One region of the Pantoea sp. X-Soil-ISGK-355 genome, then DNA from elsewhere that is predicted to be linked to it. Evidence: predicted binding sites of a transcription regulator. Region 1 holds the regulator's gene; each other region holds the start of a gene.

What was found. Region 1 encodes CRP, which controls carbon source genes, mostly activating them, when cyclic AMP is high. Its sites were predicted from a motif close to ATGTGANNNNNNTCACAT; they were not measured.
Region 2: a site for CRP is predicted at 2,851-2,868, ahead of adhE (bifunctional acetaldehyde-CoA/alcohol dehydrogenase). Genes of this name have one in related genera too.
Region 3: a site for CRP is predicted at 3,563-3,580, ahead of AC6I8J_RS09025 (6-phosphofructokinase). Genes of this name have one in related genera too.

Annotation. Positions count from the first base shown of each region.
Region 1 covers NZ_AP035971.1:3,672,553-3,678,109, forward strand. The annotation lists gene AC6I8J_RS16940 (hydrolase) at 1-898, shown strand, start outside; gene AC6I8J_RS16945 (YheU family protein) at 903-1,121, shown strand; gene AC6I8J_RS16950 (phosphoribulokinase) at 1,183-2,052, shown strand; gene AC6I8J_RS16955 (OsmC family protein) at 2,420-2,824, opposite strand; gene crp (cAMP-activated global transcriptional regulator CRP) at 3,128-3,760, shown strand; gene AC6I8J_RS16965 (YccS/YhfK family putative transporter) at 3,818-5,557, shown strand, end outside.
Region 2 covers NZ_AP035971.1:2,209,642-2,215,198, reverse strand. The annotation lists gene adhE (bifunctional acetaldehyde-CoA/alcohol dehydrogenase) at 1-2,655, opposite strand, end outside; gene AC6I8J_RS10240 (YchE family NAAT transporter) at 3,104-3,751, shown strand; gene AC6I8J_RS10235 (ABC transporter substrate-binding protein) at 4,333-5,557, shown strand, end outside.
Region 3 covers NZ_AP035971.1:1,948,741-1,954,297, forward strand. The annotation lists gene pqqF (pyrroloquinoline quinone biosynthesis protein PqqF) at 1-1,618, shown strand, start outside; gene AC6I8J_RS09010 (YceI family protein) at 1,735-2,319, shown strand; gene AC6I8J_RS09015 (pyridoxal-phosphate dependent enzyme) at 2,373-2,720, opposite strand; gene AC6I8J_RS09020 (pyridoxal-phosphate dependent enzyme) at 2,692-3,276, opposite strand; gene AC6I8J_RS09025 (6-phosphofructokinase) at 3,854-4,834, shown strand; gene AC6I8J_RS09030 (PTS sugar transporter subunit IIB) at 4,844-5,158, shown strand; gene AC6I8J_RS09035 (PTS sugar transporter subunit IIC) at 5,151-5,557, shown strand, end outside.

The sequences.
Region 1 (5,557 bases):
CCGTGTCACGTTCGCGCCTTACTGGCAGCGACTCGATCTGCCGGATGGCGATTTTGTCGATCTCGCCTGGAGCGAAGATCCCCAACAGGCGCAGAATAAGCCGCGCGTCGTGCTGTTTCATGGGCTGGAGGGCAGCTTTCACAGCCCCTATATTCATGGCCTGATGGCGATCTGCCGCGCGCGCGGCTGGCTGGCGGTAGTGATGCATTTTCGCGGCTGCAGCGGCAAACCCAACCGGCTCAATCGCATCTATCATTCCGGCGAAACGGAAGATGCCCGCTTTTTTCTGCACTGGCTGCGTACCCGCTGGGGCCAGGTGCCGACCGTGGCCGTCGGTTTTTCGCTAGGCGGCAATATGCTGGGCTGCCTGCTGGGCCAGCAGGGCGCAGCTGCCGAAGTGGAGGCAGGCGTCATTGTCTCCGCCCCACTGCTGCTGGAGCCATGTAGCGTAAAACTGGAACATGGCTTTTCACGCTTCTATCAATACTATTTGCTGGCGCAGCTGAAGAAAAATGCCCGCCGCAAACTGCACGCCTGGCCGGATACGCTGCCGGTCAATCTGGCGCAGTTAAAAGCGCTGCGGCGACTGCGCGATTTTGATGATGCGATTACCGCCCGCGCCCACGGTTTTGTCGATGCGGCCGATTACTATCATCGGGCCAGCGCCATGCCCTGGCTCAAACGCGCAGAGAAACCGCTGCTAATCATCCACGCCAAAGACGATCCCTTTATGAGTGATGAGGTGATTCCGCACAGCAGCCAATTATCTGCCACTATTACTTATCAACTGACACCACACGGCGGCCACGTCGGTTTCGTCGGCGGGACGTTACGCCAGCCCGAAATGTGGCTGGAACAGCGCATCCCGCAGTGGATCGCCCCTTTTCTGGATACCTGATCTCGTGATTATTCCCTGGCAACAGGTCTCTCCTGAGACCCTTGAAAATCTGATTGAAACCTTTGTGCTGCGTGAAGGCACTGACTATGGCGAGCATGAACGTAGCCTGCTGGACAAGGTGGCTGATGTGCGACGCCAGCTGGAAACCGGTGAAGTGGTGCTGGTGTGGTCGGAACTGCATGAATCGGTCAATATCATGCCGCGTAAAGAATTTCGTGGCTGATGCACCCGGCACCCTTTCATGATAACAATGCTCATCGTCCGACCTCACAGGGAGCTTTTCTATGTCTGCACGTCATCCCATTATCGCGGTGACCGGTTCCAGCGGCGCAGGAACCACCACCACCAGCCTGGCGTTCCGCAAAATTTTTCAGCAGCTTGACCTGCATGCGGCGGAGCTGGAAGGTGACAGTTTTCACCGCTTTACCCGCCCTGAAATGGATATGGCGATTCGTAAGGCACGCGATCTGGGACGTCATGTCAGCTACTTTGGCCCGGAAGCCAATGACTTTGGCCTGCTGGAGCAGAGCTTTAAAGAGTATGGTCTCAGCGGGGAGGGGCAGTCGCGTAAATATCTGCACACTTACGATGAGGCGGTGCCGTGGAATCAGGTGCCCGGCACTTTTACACCCTGGCAGCCGCTACCGCAGAACACCGATATTCTTTTTTATGAAGGATTGCATGGCGGTGTGGTGACAGCGCAGCACAACGTGGCGGAACAGGTCGATCTGCTGGTGGGCGTGGTACCGATTGTTAACCTGGAGTGGATTCAGAAGCTGGTACGCGACACTGGCGAGCGCGGTCATTCACGTGAAGCCGTAATGGATTCCGTGGTGCGCTCAATGGAAGATTACATCAACTACATCACACCGCAGTTTTCACGCACCCATATCAACTTTCAGCGCGTTCCAACCATCGATACCTCCAACCCGTTCGCAGCCCGCGCCATTCCGTCACTGGATGAGAGTTTTGTGGTGATCCACTTTCAGGCGCTGGAAGATATCGACTTCCCCTACCTGCTGGCAATGCTGCAGGGCTCGTTTATCTCGCACATCAATACGCTGGTGGTGCCCGGCGGCAAAATGGGTCTGGCGATGGAGTTGATCATGGGTCCGCTGGTGAAGCGGCTGATGGAAGGTAAGCGGATAGAGTAAGAGGTCAAAAGGGCCTTTCCAGACTAATGCCAATGCAGGATCAATCTGACAGCAGCGAAAATGCTTAACACGCAGGGAACCGGGTCAGAAAAGGAAAGCGTCCCGCGCCAGGGACGGCGCGGGACGAGCGGCCAGGGATTGGCTTAAGCGACTTTCCGATCTGACCCGGTTCCCAGCGCAGGCACAGTATCAACGCGGATTCCCTATGCAGGCACAATCTGACAGCGGACCGACACAAACCGCTCTGACCCTGTTCACAACGCAGGCACAATCTCAAAGCGGATTTCCGGACCAGGCACAGTCTTAAAGCAACCTGCATCAGATACTGGAAGTGAAGTTAGCAGGTCTGCAATAACCCCTGCGGCTACTAAAGTTCGATCACTTCATAGCTATGCGTAATGTTGACGCCTTTACCCAGCATGATGGCCACCGAGCAATATTTTTCAGCCGAAAGATCGACCGCGCGTGAGACCGCTTTATCCTGGAGCGCTTTGCCACTCACGATAAAATGCAGGTTGATGTGCGTAAAGATTCGCGGCGCCTCTTCACGACGTTCTGAGGTCAGTTTTACTTCACAATCAGCCACATCGTTGCGGCCTTTTTGCAGAATTGATACCACGTCAATCGCGCTGCATCCACCTGCCGCCATCAGCACCATTTCCATTGGGCTGGGCGCTTTATCACCTGAATTGCCATCCATCAGTATCTGATGGCCGGATGAGGATTCTCCAAGGAATGTCAGCCCTTCTACCCATTTCACTCTTGCCTGCATGATTTTTGCTCCGGAATACGCTGTTTTGTCGCCAGAGTACGCTTTCGCCTGGTAAACAGCAATCCAGAGAAATCCGCCTGTAGCTGAAGCGAGACAACAGAAGACAGTCGGCAAAAGCTGTGCTACAAACAGTGCTGAAAATATTTTTCGTCACCCGATGGCGAAGCCGGGAAGAATGATGCGCACTGCGCCTGATGCGGCCCGAATAATTTCCTGAAAAGGAAACGCTTGAAGCTTTCACCGCCTGACAGGGAAAACTGCCCCCTGTATTTTGGGCACGATTACAACAGAGGATAATAGCGAATGGTTCTCGGCAAACCGCAAACAGACCCTACACTCGAATGGTTCCTGTCCCATTGCCATATTCACAAGTATCCATCCAAAAGTACGCTGATTCACCAAGGTGAAAAAGCAGAAACGCTTTACTACATCGTGAAAGGTTCCGTCGCGGTTCTGATTAAAGATGAAGAAGGCAAAGAGATGATTCTTTCCTACCTGAATCAGGGCGATTTTATTGGTGAGCTTGGCCTGTTCGAAGAAGGTCAGGAACGCAGCGCCTGGGTACGTGCGAAAAGCGCGTGCGAAGTGGCGGAGATTTCTTACAAGAAATTCCGTCAGTTGATCCAGGTTAACCCCGATATCCTGATGCGACTCTCATCGCAGATGGCGCGTCGCCTGCAGGTGACGTCTGAAAAAGTGGGTAACCTCGCTTTCCTCGACGTTACCGGCCGCATTGCACAGACTCTGCTTAACCTGGCGAAGCAGCCAGATGCCATGACGCATCCCGACGGCATGCAAATTAAAATCACTCGTCAGGAAATTGGTCAGATTGTGGGTTGTTCACGTGAAACCGTGGGCCGTATTTTGAAGATGCTGGAAGATCAGAACCTGATCTCCGCACACGGCAAAACCATCGTCGTTTACGGCACCCGCTAATTCCTGTCATCCACGGCGTGATGGCAACATCACGCCGTTATTGTTTGTGTTGGGCCGATGTGGCGTCGAATCATTTACCATCCTGAAGTCAATTATGCCTTGCGGCAAACGCTGGTGCTCTGTCTGCCGGTGGCGCTGGGCTGGCTGGCTGGCGACCTGCAAAAAGGTCTGCTGTTCTCATTAGTGCCCGCCTGCTGCAATATCGCCGGTCTCGATACGCCGCATAAACGCTTTTTCAAACGTCTGATTGTGGGCGGTAGCCTGTTTGCCCTCGGCAGCTTTCTGATCCAGTGGCTCACCCTGCATGCGATTCCACTGCCGCTGATCCTCTTCGCTATGCCTTTGCTGCTCGGCGTCACGGGTGAGATCAGCCCGCTGCATGGCCGTCTGCTGCCCGGCACCCTGATTGCCGCCATCTTTACCCTGAGCCTGATTGGCCGCATGCCCATCTATGTCACCCCGCTGCTCTATATCGGCGGCACGCTGTGGTACGGGCTGTTTAACTGGTTCTGGTTCTGGCTGTGGAAAGAGCAGCCAATGCGCGAAAGCCTGAGCCTGATCTACCGCGAGCTGGCTAACTACTGCGACGCGAAATACACCCTGCTGACGCAGCTGACCGATCCGGAAAAGGCGCTGCCGCCACTGCTGGCCCGTCAGCAGAAAGTGGTCGATCTGATTAACACCTGTTATCAGCAGATGCATATGCTGTCGGCAAGCCGCGATCACAGCCATAAAAGGCTGACGCGCGCTTTCCAGGTGGCCCTCGATCTGCAGGAGCATATCTCGGTCAGCCTGCATCGGCCGGAAGAAGTCCAGAAGCTGGTGGAGCAAAGCCATGCTGAAGCGGTGATCCGCTGGAATGCCAAAACCATCTCGGCCCGGCTGCGGGTGCTGGCAGATAACATTCTTTATCACCAGTTACCCGACCGCTTTGCGATGGATAAACAGCTCGGCGCACTGGAGAAAATTGCCCATCAGCATCCCGATAATCCGGTGGGTAACTTCTGCCTTTATCACTTCAACCGCATTGCGCGGGTGCTACGCACCCAGAAACCGCTTTACCAGCGCGATCTGATGGCAGACCGCCAGCGCCGCCTGCCGCTGTTACCGGCGCTGCGCAGTTATCTCTCGTTTCGCTCGTCGTCGCTGCGCACGGCGGGTCGCTTTGCGGTGATGCTGATGCTGGGCAGCGCGCTGGCGCTGTTCTTCAACATCCCTAAACCCTACTGGATCCTGATGACCATTATGTTCGTCAGCCAGAACGGCTACAGCGCCACCCGCGTCCGTATCCAGCACCGGGCGCTGGGCACCTTTGCCGGCCTGGTCATCGCGGCCGCTACGCTGCGGCTCGCGGTACCGGAGTCACTGGTGCTGCTGATCATGCTGGCGATAACCTTTATCAGCTATCGCTTTACCCGCCAGTTCTATGGCTGGTCGATGATTGGCTTTACGGTCACGGCAGTTTACTCGCTGCAACTGCTGTCACTGAATGGCGCGCAGTTTCTGCTGCCGCGATTGATGGATACGCTGATGGGCTGTCTGATCGCCTTTGGTGGGATGCTGTGGCTGTGGCCGCAGTGGCAGAGCGGCTTACTACGGCAGAACGCCCACGACGCGCTGGAAACCTATCAGGATGCGCTGCGGCTGTTACTGGGCGACGAACAGTCGCCAGAGAAACTGGCTTATCAGCGCGTGAAGGTTAATCAGGCGCACAATGCGCTGTTTAACTCACTGAATCAGGCAATGCAGGAACCCGCGTTCAACTCCCGTTACCTGAGTGATATGCGGCTCTGGGTC
Region 2 (5,557 bases), 1.5 Mb from region 1:
GCCTTTCACCGGCTGCTCAGAGACAGCTTCGGCGACACTTGAGAACGGTTCGACAAATTCACGTCCGTAGTAGGTATCGAGCATAATCTGTTTCAGCTCAGCAATCAGCGGATAGCGTGGGTTCGCGCCGGTACACTGGTCATCGAACGCATCATCGGCCAGTTTGTCGACTTTCGCCAGGAAGTCCGCTTCCTGCACACCGGCTTCGCGGATTGAGGTCGGAATACCGAGTTCAGTTTTGATCTCGTCCAGCCATACCAGCAGCTTCTCAATTTTCTGCGCGGTGCGGTCGCCTGGTGCGCTCAGACCTAAGTGGTCAGCAATCTCTGCGTAACGACGACGCGCCTGCGGACGATCATACTGGCTGAATGCGGTCTGTTTGGTCGGGTTGTCATTCGCGTTGTAGCGAATAACGTTCGAGATTAACAGGGCATTAGCCAGGCCGTGTGGGATATGGAACTCTGAACCCAGTTTGTGTGCCATTGAGTGACAGACCCCGAGGAATGCGTTGGCAAACGCAATACCGGCGATAGTTGCGGCATTGTGTACGCGTTCACGCGCCACCGGATTTTTAGCGCCTTCGGCATAGCTGGCCGGCAGATTCTCTTTCAGCAGTTTCAGTGCCTGCAGCGCCTGACCATCAGAGTATTCATTCGCCAGCACAGAAACATAGGCTTCCAGAGCGTGGGTGACTGCATCCAGACCACCGAAGGCGCAGAGTGAACGTGGCATATCCATCACCAGGTTGGCATCGACAATTGCCATATCTGGTGTCAATGCATAGTCAGCCAGAGGATATTTCTGACCGGTCGCATCGTCGGTTACCACAGCGAACGGTGTGACCTCTGAACCGGTACCTGAGGTAGTCGTGATGGCAACCATGCGTGCTTTGACGCCCATTTTTGGGAACTTGTAGATACGTTTACGGATGTCCATGAAACGTAACGCCAGCTCTTCGAAATGGGTTTCGGGATGTTCGTACATCACCCACATGATTTTCGCGGCATCCATTGGGGAACCGCCGCCCAGGGCAATGATGACGTCAGGTTTAAAGCTGTTCATCTGCTCTGCACCTTTACGTACGATGCTCAGCGTTGGGTCAGCTTCAACTTCGAAGAATACTTCAGTCTCGATGCCGTGTGATTTCAGCACGCGGGTCACCTGGTCAGCATAACCGTTATTGAACAGGAAGCGGTCAGTGACGATAAAGGCACGTTTCGCGCCGTCCGTTGCCACCTCTTCCAACGCAATTGGCAGTGAACCCCGACGGAAGTAGATGGATTTAGGAAGTTTATGCCACAACATATTCTCAGCTCGCTTGGCGACAGTTTTGGTATTGATCAGGTGTTTTGGACCGACGTTCTCTGAAATAGAGTTACCGCCCCAGGAACCACAACCCAGCGTCAGAGACGGCGCCAGTTTAAAGTTGTAGAGGTCACCGATACCGCCCTGAGAGGCCGGGGTGTTGATCAGAATACGCGCGGTTTTCATTTTGTCGCCGAAGTAGTGCACGCGCTCAGTCTGGTTATCCTGGTCGGTGTAAAGGCAGGAGGTGTGACCGATACCGCCCATGGCGACCAGTTTCTCGGCTTTATCTACAGCATCCTGGAAATCTTTTGCCCGATACATTGCGAGGGTAGGTGAGAGTTTTTCGTGGGCAAATGGCTCAGACTCATCCACCAGTTTCACTTCACCAATCAGGATCTTGGTGCTCGGCGGCACGGTGAGACCGGCCATCTCTGCAATTTTGAAGGCAGGCTGACCCACGATCGCCGCATTCAGACCGCCGTTTTTGAGGATGATATTCTGTACGGCGCTTAGTTCAGCACCCTGCAGCATGTAGCCGCCATGGCTGGCGAAACGTTCACGCACGGCATCATAAACTGAATCAACCACAATGACAGATTGTTCAGAGGCGCAGATCACCCCGTTATCAAAGGTTTTTGACATCAGAATGGAGGCAACGGCACGTTTCACATCGGCGGTTTCATCAATCACTACCGGCGTGTTACCGGCACCGACACCAATCGCCGGTTTACCGGAGCTGTATGCTGCTTTCACCATGCCCGGACCGCCGGTGGCGAGAATCAGGTTGATGTCAGGGTGATGCATCAGCTGGTTTGAAAGTTCAACAGACGGGGCATCGATCCAGCCGATAATGTCTTTCGGCGCACCGGCAGCAATGGCGGCCTGCAAGACAATATCGGCAGCTTTGTTTGTCGCATCTTTGGCGCGAGGGTGTGGCGAAAAGATAATGCCATTACGGGTTTTAAGACTGATTAATGCTTTAAAGATGGCGGTTGACGTTGGGTTGGTTGTCGGGACGATACCGCAAATCAGGCCAATCGGCTCGGCGATGGTAATCGTACCGAACGTATCGTCAGTGGCTAATACACCACAGGTTTTTTCATCTTTATAGGCGTTGTAGATATACTCGGAAGCAAAGTGGTTTTTAATGACCTTGTCTTCGACGATGCCCATACCGGATTCGGCAACGGCCATCTTGGCTAACGGGATTCTGGCGTCAGCGGCGGCAAGGGCGGCGGCACGGAAGATGGCGTCGACCTGTTGTTGAGAAAAGTTGGCATATTCACGCTGGGCTTTTTTTACACGTTCGACCAGTGCATTGAGTTCAGCGACATTGGTTACGGCCATGGTGTTCTCCTGAAGGAAGTTAAACTTTTTTAGTAAACAATCCTGCGTCCTGAGTATAGTCATGCTGAAATAACGTGACTGGCTGACAGGTAAATCCCGGATTTTCAACTGTTTACTGAACGAGTCTTCTGCTGGCGTTAGCGAGCTTTCTTATTCTTCCGTTAAGAAAAGATTACCTGGTTTGGGGTAGGTCAATTTTGATGCAGATCAATTTAAGCGCAAGCTGACACCTTTCAGCAGCCCTTTATAGTGCTTTCCTGTTAAGTCAGCGTGCTCCTGTGCTCAGCCGTCCTGGCAGTGGCTAAATCCAGCCACTTTTTAATCTCTGGCGGAAAGCGCTAATTGCTTTGCTGTTCATCAGGATAAATACCCAGGCGCACATCTGGCGTCTCTGCACGTTTTCACATACATTAGGCGCGTTTTCCCCCCTGTGGTACGGAGTAGAGTTGTGAATCCAGCGCTGTTAGATCTATCAGGCTACATAAAATTTTTTGTCGGGCTCTTTGCGCTGGTCAATCCGGTAGGCATTATTCCGGTGTTCATCAGCATGACCCGTTATCAGGGGGTAGCTGAGCGTAACAAAACCAACCTTACAGCTAATCTGGCCGTTGCCATTATTCTCTGGACGTCACTTTTCCTCGGCGATGCGATTCTGCATGTGTTTGGCATCTCGATTGATTCCTTCCGGATTGCGGGCGGGATTCTGGTCGTCACCATTGCCATGTCGATGATCAGCGGCAAGCTGGGCGAGGATAAGCAGAACAAACAGGAGAAGTCAGAAACGGCGATTCGTGAAAGCGTGGGGGTTGTGCCGCTGGCATTGCCACTCATGGCGGGGCCGGGTGCCATCAGCTCAACCATCGTCTGGAGTACCCGCTACCACAGCTGGCTCAATCTGCTGGGATTCACCCTGGCCATTGCTATTTTTGCCTTCTGCTGCTGGCTGCTGTTCCGCGCCGCGCCGTTAATGGTGCGCATTCTTGGGCAGACCGGTATCAACGTCATTACCCGAATTATGGGCCTGTTACTGATGGCGCTGGGTATTGAATTTGTTGTGACCGGCATGAAGTCGATTTTCCCCGGCTTGCTGAACTAGAAACTCACTTATTTCATGCAGCGAAGCGAATTGGTGACCTGAATTGGTGCAGTAAGGTAATTTATTGCACCATAGTAATGCAGTCATTCATCCTGCTTAATAAAAACAGACGATTATAAATTCCGTTACTGTGGGTTTGCTCACAGACTTTTTTTCTCAGAATAATGTCACTATTTTCACACGATAATCTGCTATCTGATCTCCGCTCAACCCGATAAATACCCAGGCTTCAGCGGCCAGCCTGAATTTCATCACGTCGATGCTCTTTTTATCAATACAAATACCAAAACAGACGCTTTTTGTAGCTGCATAACGCCCTGGAAACAGGTTTCCAGCTAAATAGCCTATTTTTCATATCGATATAATATTTTCAGGACGAAAATTAACACTTTCGCTGCCTGACATCTCATGATAAAAGAGAATTAGTTAACATTTTAGCTATTTTGCTTTGGCGCCCCTTCGCGGCTTCTGATAATTTTTGGCCCAGCGTAAATTTTTTCTCCGAAAGTCCAAAGTGAGAACGCTTTTTGCTTAAGCCTATCGGGATACTTAATTAAAGGTTGGCGTTTCGCATGATTGGGATGAAAAACTTGCAACAACAGCGGTCAGCAATCGCACTCTTTTTGTTCACGGCTTTTTCTCCGGCTTATGCCGCCACCATTCCGCCTGGAACGGTTCTGGCCGCCCAACAGCAAATAGTGATCAACAACGGAAGCGAAGTCTCTTCGCTGGATCCACATAAAACCGAAGGCGTGCCGGAATCTAATGTTATCCATAACCTGCTGGATGGCCTGGTTAACACCGATAACCGCGGTCAGGTTGTGCCGGGCGTCGCCAGAAGCTGGGAAAATCCACAACCCACGGTCTGGATTTTTACTCTGCGTGATGATGCAAAGTGGAGCAATGGCGAACCGGTGACGGCCGCTGATTTCGTTTATAGCTGGCGTCGGCTGGTGGACCCGAAAACAGCATCGCCATATTCCAGCTATCTGCAGGCAGCTCATTTTGCCGGTATTGATGCCATCCTTGCCGGTAAAGCATCACCCGATCAATTGGGCGTAAAAGCACTTGATGCCCATCGCCTGCAGATCACCCTGAGTGAACCCGTGCCTTACCTGATGGCGATGTTAGCGCACACGGCGATGAAGCCGGTTTATGCGCCAGCCATTAAGCAGTGGGGCGACGCCTGGACCCGTCCCGGTCACTACATCGGTAACGGTGCCTATACACTCAGCGACTGGGTGGTGAATGAAAAAATCGTTGTGACGCGTAATCCCCTCTACTGGGACAATGCGCATACGGTGATTGAGCAGGGGACCTTCCTGCCGATCGCTACTGAAAACAGTGACATTAATCGCTATCGCAGTGGTGGCACGGATATCACTAACAGTGCGATACCGCCAGAGATGTTTGGCAAGCTGCGCAAAGAGCTGGGTGATGAAGTCAAAGTCAGTCCGCTGCTTTGCACCTTCTACTACGAAATCAACAACAAAAAAGCGCCGTTCACCGATGCACGGGTGCGCGCTGCGCTGAAAATGACCCTCGATCGCGAGGTGATTGCCAATAAGATCATGGCTCAGGGACAGATTCCGGCCTATAGCCTCACGCCACCGTTCACGGCTGGTATTAAGCTATCCCCGCCTGAATGGTTCACCTGGACCCAGGCGCAGCGTAATGAGGCGGCGAAAAAGCTGCTGGCAGAGGCGGGTTTTGATGCCAGCCATCCGCTGAACTTTACGCTGCTCTATAACACCTCTGATCAAAATAAGCGGCAGGCGATTGCCGCCGCGTCGATGTGGCAGAAAA
Region 3 (5,557 bases), 1.7 Mb from region 1:
GGATCTGGCGCCGCCGCAGCTCAACAGCGATACCTGCTGGCAGCTGGCAGAGACTGCCCAGGCAGCGTTATGGCGCACCTGGCTGCTGGATAAAAGTGACGGTGTCACGTTATGGCGTGAATTTCTGTTGGATGAAGCGCCCGGCTCGCTGCTGGCTACTCTGCGTGAGCAGGGACTGGCGGAGGCGCTGGAGCTGAAATGGATTTATCAGGCTGAAGATGCGTGCTGGCTGGCGCTGGGTATCGAAACCAGCGAGCCTGCGAGGGTAAATCATCTGGTTAATGGTTTCATCGATGCGCTGCGCCAGACGAATAATCAGCAACATCAGCACTATCATCAGCTTGCACATCACTACTTTGTGACGTTGTCACCACTGGAGCAATTGCGTCAGCGCGCTATCGGCTTCGCACCTGATGAAAGGCTGCCTGCGCTGCAGCCGTTGCTGAAGAAACTCACCCATGCGTCTGGCACAGTGCTGTGCTGTACGTCACAACCGGCAAGGGAACACATCGTCACGCAGGGCTTCACTCTGGCGCTGACGGCCTGTGAGCCAGCCCCGGATGAGACGCTGCCCGCTGCCCGTTTCACCTTCTATCCGCCCGACATCACTGCGACGCCTGCGCCGCTGCCCGCGCAGGCGGTGGCATTGCCGCATCATCAGTCAGATGACCCGCAGGCAACGCTTATCCTGCGACCGGAGTTCTGGTCAACCTTTACTGCGGAGACGGGAGAAACGCTGGGCCGGCGGTTGCGTCCGCTATTTGCGGCGCTGCGTCATCAGGGGGGGCACGGCAGCTGGCAGGAAACAGAGGGCGTGTGGCAACTGACGCTCCGCCTGACAAAGGATGAGGCGGTAACTGACCAGACGCTGAGCCAGATTGTCTCTGCCCTGACATTGCCGGTTGAGGCAAATCTGCCATCGCCTGTCGAAAGCATCGCTATCCGTGCGTTGCTGCGACAGTTGCCTTATCAGCTGGCAGCCAATGTTACGCCAGGGTGCTGGCGGGCGGCGCTGAAGGGTGGCAACGCCGCGCTGCATTCACGCATTGCCCGACGGCTGAGCGCGCTGTCGCTGCCGGTTAACCCGGACACGCCGCCCAAGCGTATGACCACGCAGACCGGCATGACGCGCCTACCACACGCCAGTGCAGACAACGCGCTGCTGCTGTTTATTCCGCTGCAGCGTCCTGAACAGCTGGCTGCATTGCGCGCACTGGCGCTCATCTACGAGCCACGTTTTTTCCAGCGCTACCGCGTTGAGCAGCCAATAGGTTACGTGGTCAGCAGCCGCTATATGCGCTGCGCTGATGAAGAGGGGGTGTTATTTGCGCTACAGTCGCCCGATTACAGTGCGCTGTCACTACTGCGCTACTGCCGTAACTTCCTGCGGTCACTGAACGAGACGCTGGCGGAATGTGATCTTGTGGCCCTGAAAGCGCGACTGCTGAGCCAGCAGGTTGAGCAGCCACTGGCCCTGCTACGCCGTGAAAATGGCCTGGCAGAACCGGACGCGACGCAGATTGCGGCGCTGACCCTTGCAGATTTACTGCAATTGCACCGCACGCTGATTCAGGATCGCCGCCGCTGGCGGGTGCTGTTTACCGGCGGGAATACGTAGTGACCGGTTTTAAGGTTGCTGAATTTATTTGAAAATTACCGACAAATCTCTTCACTGTCTATTCCGGGAAAACTGGACCACACTCAATTCACTTTTGTCCGCATAAGGAATTGACCGTGAAGAACTTCAAACGTATTGCACTGCCCCTGTTAGCCGCTGCTACCCTCTACGCTCCGTTATCTCAGGCTGAGGCGATGCACTACCAGCTGAACCCTGAGCATACGTCGGTAATTGTTGCCTGGAACCACTTTGGCTTCTCAAATCCTACCGCGGATATCCCGGACGCAACCGGTACTCTGGTGTTCGATAAAGATCATCCGGAGGCCTCACGCGTTGACGTGACCCTGCCAGTCAGCAAAATCGACAGCCACGTCGCGGCGCTGACCAAAGAGTTCAAAGGTACCGAATACTTCGACACCGCCAAATACCCGACAGCGACCTTCCACAGCACCAAAGTGGTGGCGAAGGGCGACAATAAATTTGACGTTGAAGGTAACCTGACCCTGAAAGGGATCACCAAACCGGTTACGCTGCACGCGACGCTGAACAAGCAGGGCGAGCATCCGATGGTCAAGAAGCAGGCGATTGGTTTTGACGCCACCGGCACCATCAAGCGTTCTGACTTCAAGCTGGACAAATATGTCCCTGCGGTAAGCGACGACGTTACGCTGACGCTGTCTACCGAAGCTTACGCGAAGTAATCAACGGATGGCGTAGCCCCTCTGGCTGCGCCATCGTTTTTCCCTTTAATTCGTCAGCTCTGCAGACTCTCCAGCGTGACAGACGCCCCGCCACAGACGATAACCAGCACGTTATCATCCGATTTAAAGCCGATTTTCCCGTCATACAGCATCGATAATGAGACGCCACAGGCTGGCTCTGTCAGAACACGATGATCGTCCAGGAAGCGGCGACAGGCATTCACAGCTTCATCATCGCTCACAACCTTTCCCCTGACATCTGCGCGGCGTGCCACGTTAAACGCATTTTCACACACCTGACTGGCTGCCAGCGTAGTGGCGATACCGCTGACCCGGTCCAGCGTGACCCGCTCCCCGGCTTCCAGCGCAGCGTTAAGCGACGCGGTTTCCCTCAGTTTCAACCGCATAAATCGGGATATGGCTGAGCTGATGCTTTTCCAGACCCTGGGCAATGCCGGAGAGCAGACTGCCTCCGCCCACGGAGAGGATTACCGCATCGGGACGTAACCCTTCATCAATCACTTCATCGACCAGCGTACTGATACCGTCCCACAGTAGCGGATTGTCAAACGGATGGATGTAGATATGTTCCTGCGACGCCAGCGATAAAGCGTACGCGTTGGCCTCACTCCAGACGCTGCCGTGTACGATCAGCCTGGCACCTTCCTGTTCGATAAGCTGTCTGGCGCGCGCCGGGGTCGTTTCAGGTACCACCACCGTGACCGGGAGCCCCAGCCTGCGGCCGCTGTGCGCCACAGCAATACCCGCATTGCCGCCGGAGGAGCTGACAAACGCCTTAGCGCCCTGTGCAGCGTAGTACTGACAGATATGGCCTGCGCTTCTGAGCTTAAAGGATCCGGTCGGCTGCGCCGATTCCATTTTCAGCCAGACGTTGCTGCCGCTGAGCTGACTCAGTGGCAGGGAGTGAATGAGAGGGGTACGGATAGCTATTTCCATGCGTCTGGTCCTGGTTAAATGGGGTCACAGAGAACCGGTTTGTCGTCACGGTGAACGTCGGTTTTGCCGTGCGGAATAGCAGCGTCGGACGCAGAAGAGAAAGTCACCCCTCAGAAAAAGCGTGGAGGTTTTTCCTTAAAAATCATTATCGTCAGGCTACCTGTTCTGTCTACATAGAAAGGTTATACCGAAGAATACGACTTGTTCGCAACAGCGATGCTGAATCGGCTTGCAGATTTTCTTTTTGCATCTTAATTGCGGTTTCTGTTCTGTGAAACCGGGAAAAATGAGGTGAAAGTCACAAATCTGCAACGCCACGTGAATGACCGATTTTACCTCCTCCTGCTTTCTGGCCAGCTCACCCCCGTCATCCGCTAACCCAATGATTTATATCGATTCGCCTTAAGCGCAATAAGTAGGAATAGTGTGAGTTAAATCACAAATAAAGGAGTGTGAATTGCCCTGTCAATATTCCTGTCTGAGAAAAACCGCGCGTAACTGTGATCTCCTCTGCAAATAGCAACCCCGCTAACCGGAAGAATAACCTTCAGCAGAGTAAGCCAGCGAGGTGAGGGTGATGCGAATTGGAATGGTGATCAGTGGCGGTGACGTGACCGGCATTAATAATTTTGTCTTCCAGATTGGGCGTATGGCACAGGCGGAGATGGTGATATTTGATGGCGGTATTCCCGGCCTGCTGCAAAATCATCATCGTGAGATCAGCCAGCGCGATCTGCTCGACTTTTCCATCGCCTCTATTCCGGTTATGCAATCGGGACGCACTGAAAAGAAACTGGTGCGCAGCGAATATGAGTTAATTGCACGCCAGCTGAAAAGTGCCCGGATTGACATATTAATTATGGCGGGTGGAGACGGGTCGCTGCAATTTCTCCATACCCTGTCGGCGTATGGCGTGAATTGTTTTGGCGTCGGCATGACCATCGATAATGATGTTTTCGGCAGTGATTACACGCTGGGATTCTCCACCGCCTGCGAGCAGGTATTTAAAGAGGTGGCGAAACTGCGCAATACCGGCCGCGCCTTACCGGGCCGGGTTTTTATGCTGGAGTTGCTCGGTGGCTATTGCGGCGAATTAACGCTGCAATCCGCGATTAAATCTAACGCAGATATTGCGTTAATTCCGGAGTGCCAGATCCCGCTGCCACAACTGGCACAGCGCATCACCGGGCGGCTGGCAGCGCAGAATAGCGTAGTCATCCTCTGTTCGGAAGGCTACACCCGTGAATATTCGCCCGGTTTTCAGGGGGCGATCGACACCTTAATCAAACAGCTTGAACCCCTCATTGGCGTGCGCATCCGTAAAACCATTATGGGTTACGGGCTGCGCAATGGTGATCCCACCTGCGAAGAGATCTTTCAGGGCACCATTATAGCCAGTGAAGTGGTGCGTTGTATTCAGTCAGGCATGCGGAATAAAGCGGTCATTATTAATGGCAGCAATAAACCAATCCCGATTGATTTAATAAGCATGCAAAAACGCCTGGTCGATATTGACGGGCACCATTACAAACTCGCTAAACAACTCAATATAGTGTGAGGAAAAACCATGCTGAAAATATTATGTGTCTGTGGTTGTGGATTAGGTTCCAGTTTTGCGATTGAGATGAGCGCAAAAGCGGTATTAAAAAAACTGGAGATTGAGGCCGATATCGATCACACCACCATTTCAGAAGCGAATGCCTTTAAGTCAGATATGATCCTGACGCAAAAAGCGTTTGCCGATGTTTTAAACGCCGACGCCAGTCCGGAGCAGATTAAACGGGTCATAATTCTTAACCGGCTCACCGATAAAGCGGAAATTGAGCAGAAGATCCTGGCCTTTTTAAAAGAACGCAATCAGAAGGTCGCCGCCCATGAATAGTGTGATCGACTTTCTGGTAAAAGATCTGCTGGGGCAGGCGTCGATTCTGATCGCCTTTATTGCCCTGATTGGTCTGCTGCTGCAAAAAAAATCGGCAGGCAAGGTGGTGGAAGGCACCTTTAAAACCCTGCTCGGCTTTTTAATTATGATGGCGGGTATCAATATTATTGTAGGCACCCTGACGTTCCTCAATACTATTTTTACCCATGGCTTTGGCATGCGCGGCTATATCACCGATGTGGCCGCCATTGCCGGGCTGGCTAACCGTGAGCTGGGGTCTGAAGTCGCGCTGACGCTGCTGGTGATCTTTATCGTCAATATCATCGTCGCGCGACTGACGCCCTTTAAATACATCTTCCTGACCGGCCAGGCGTTGCTGTGGATGGCGACCATTGGCGC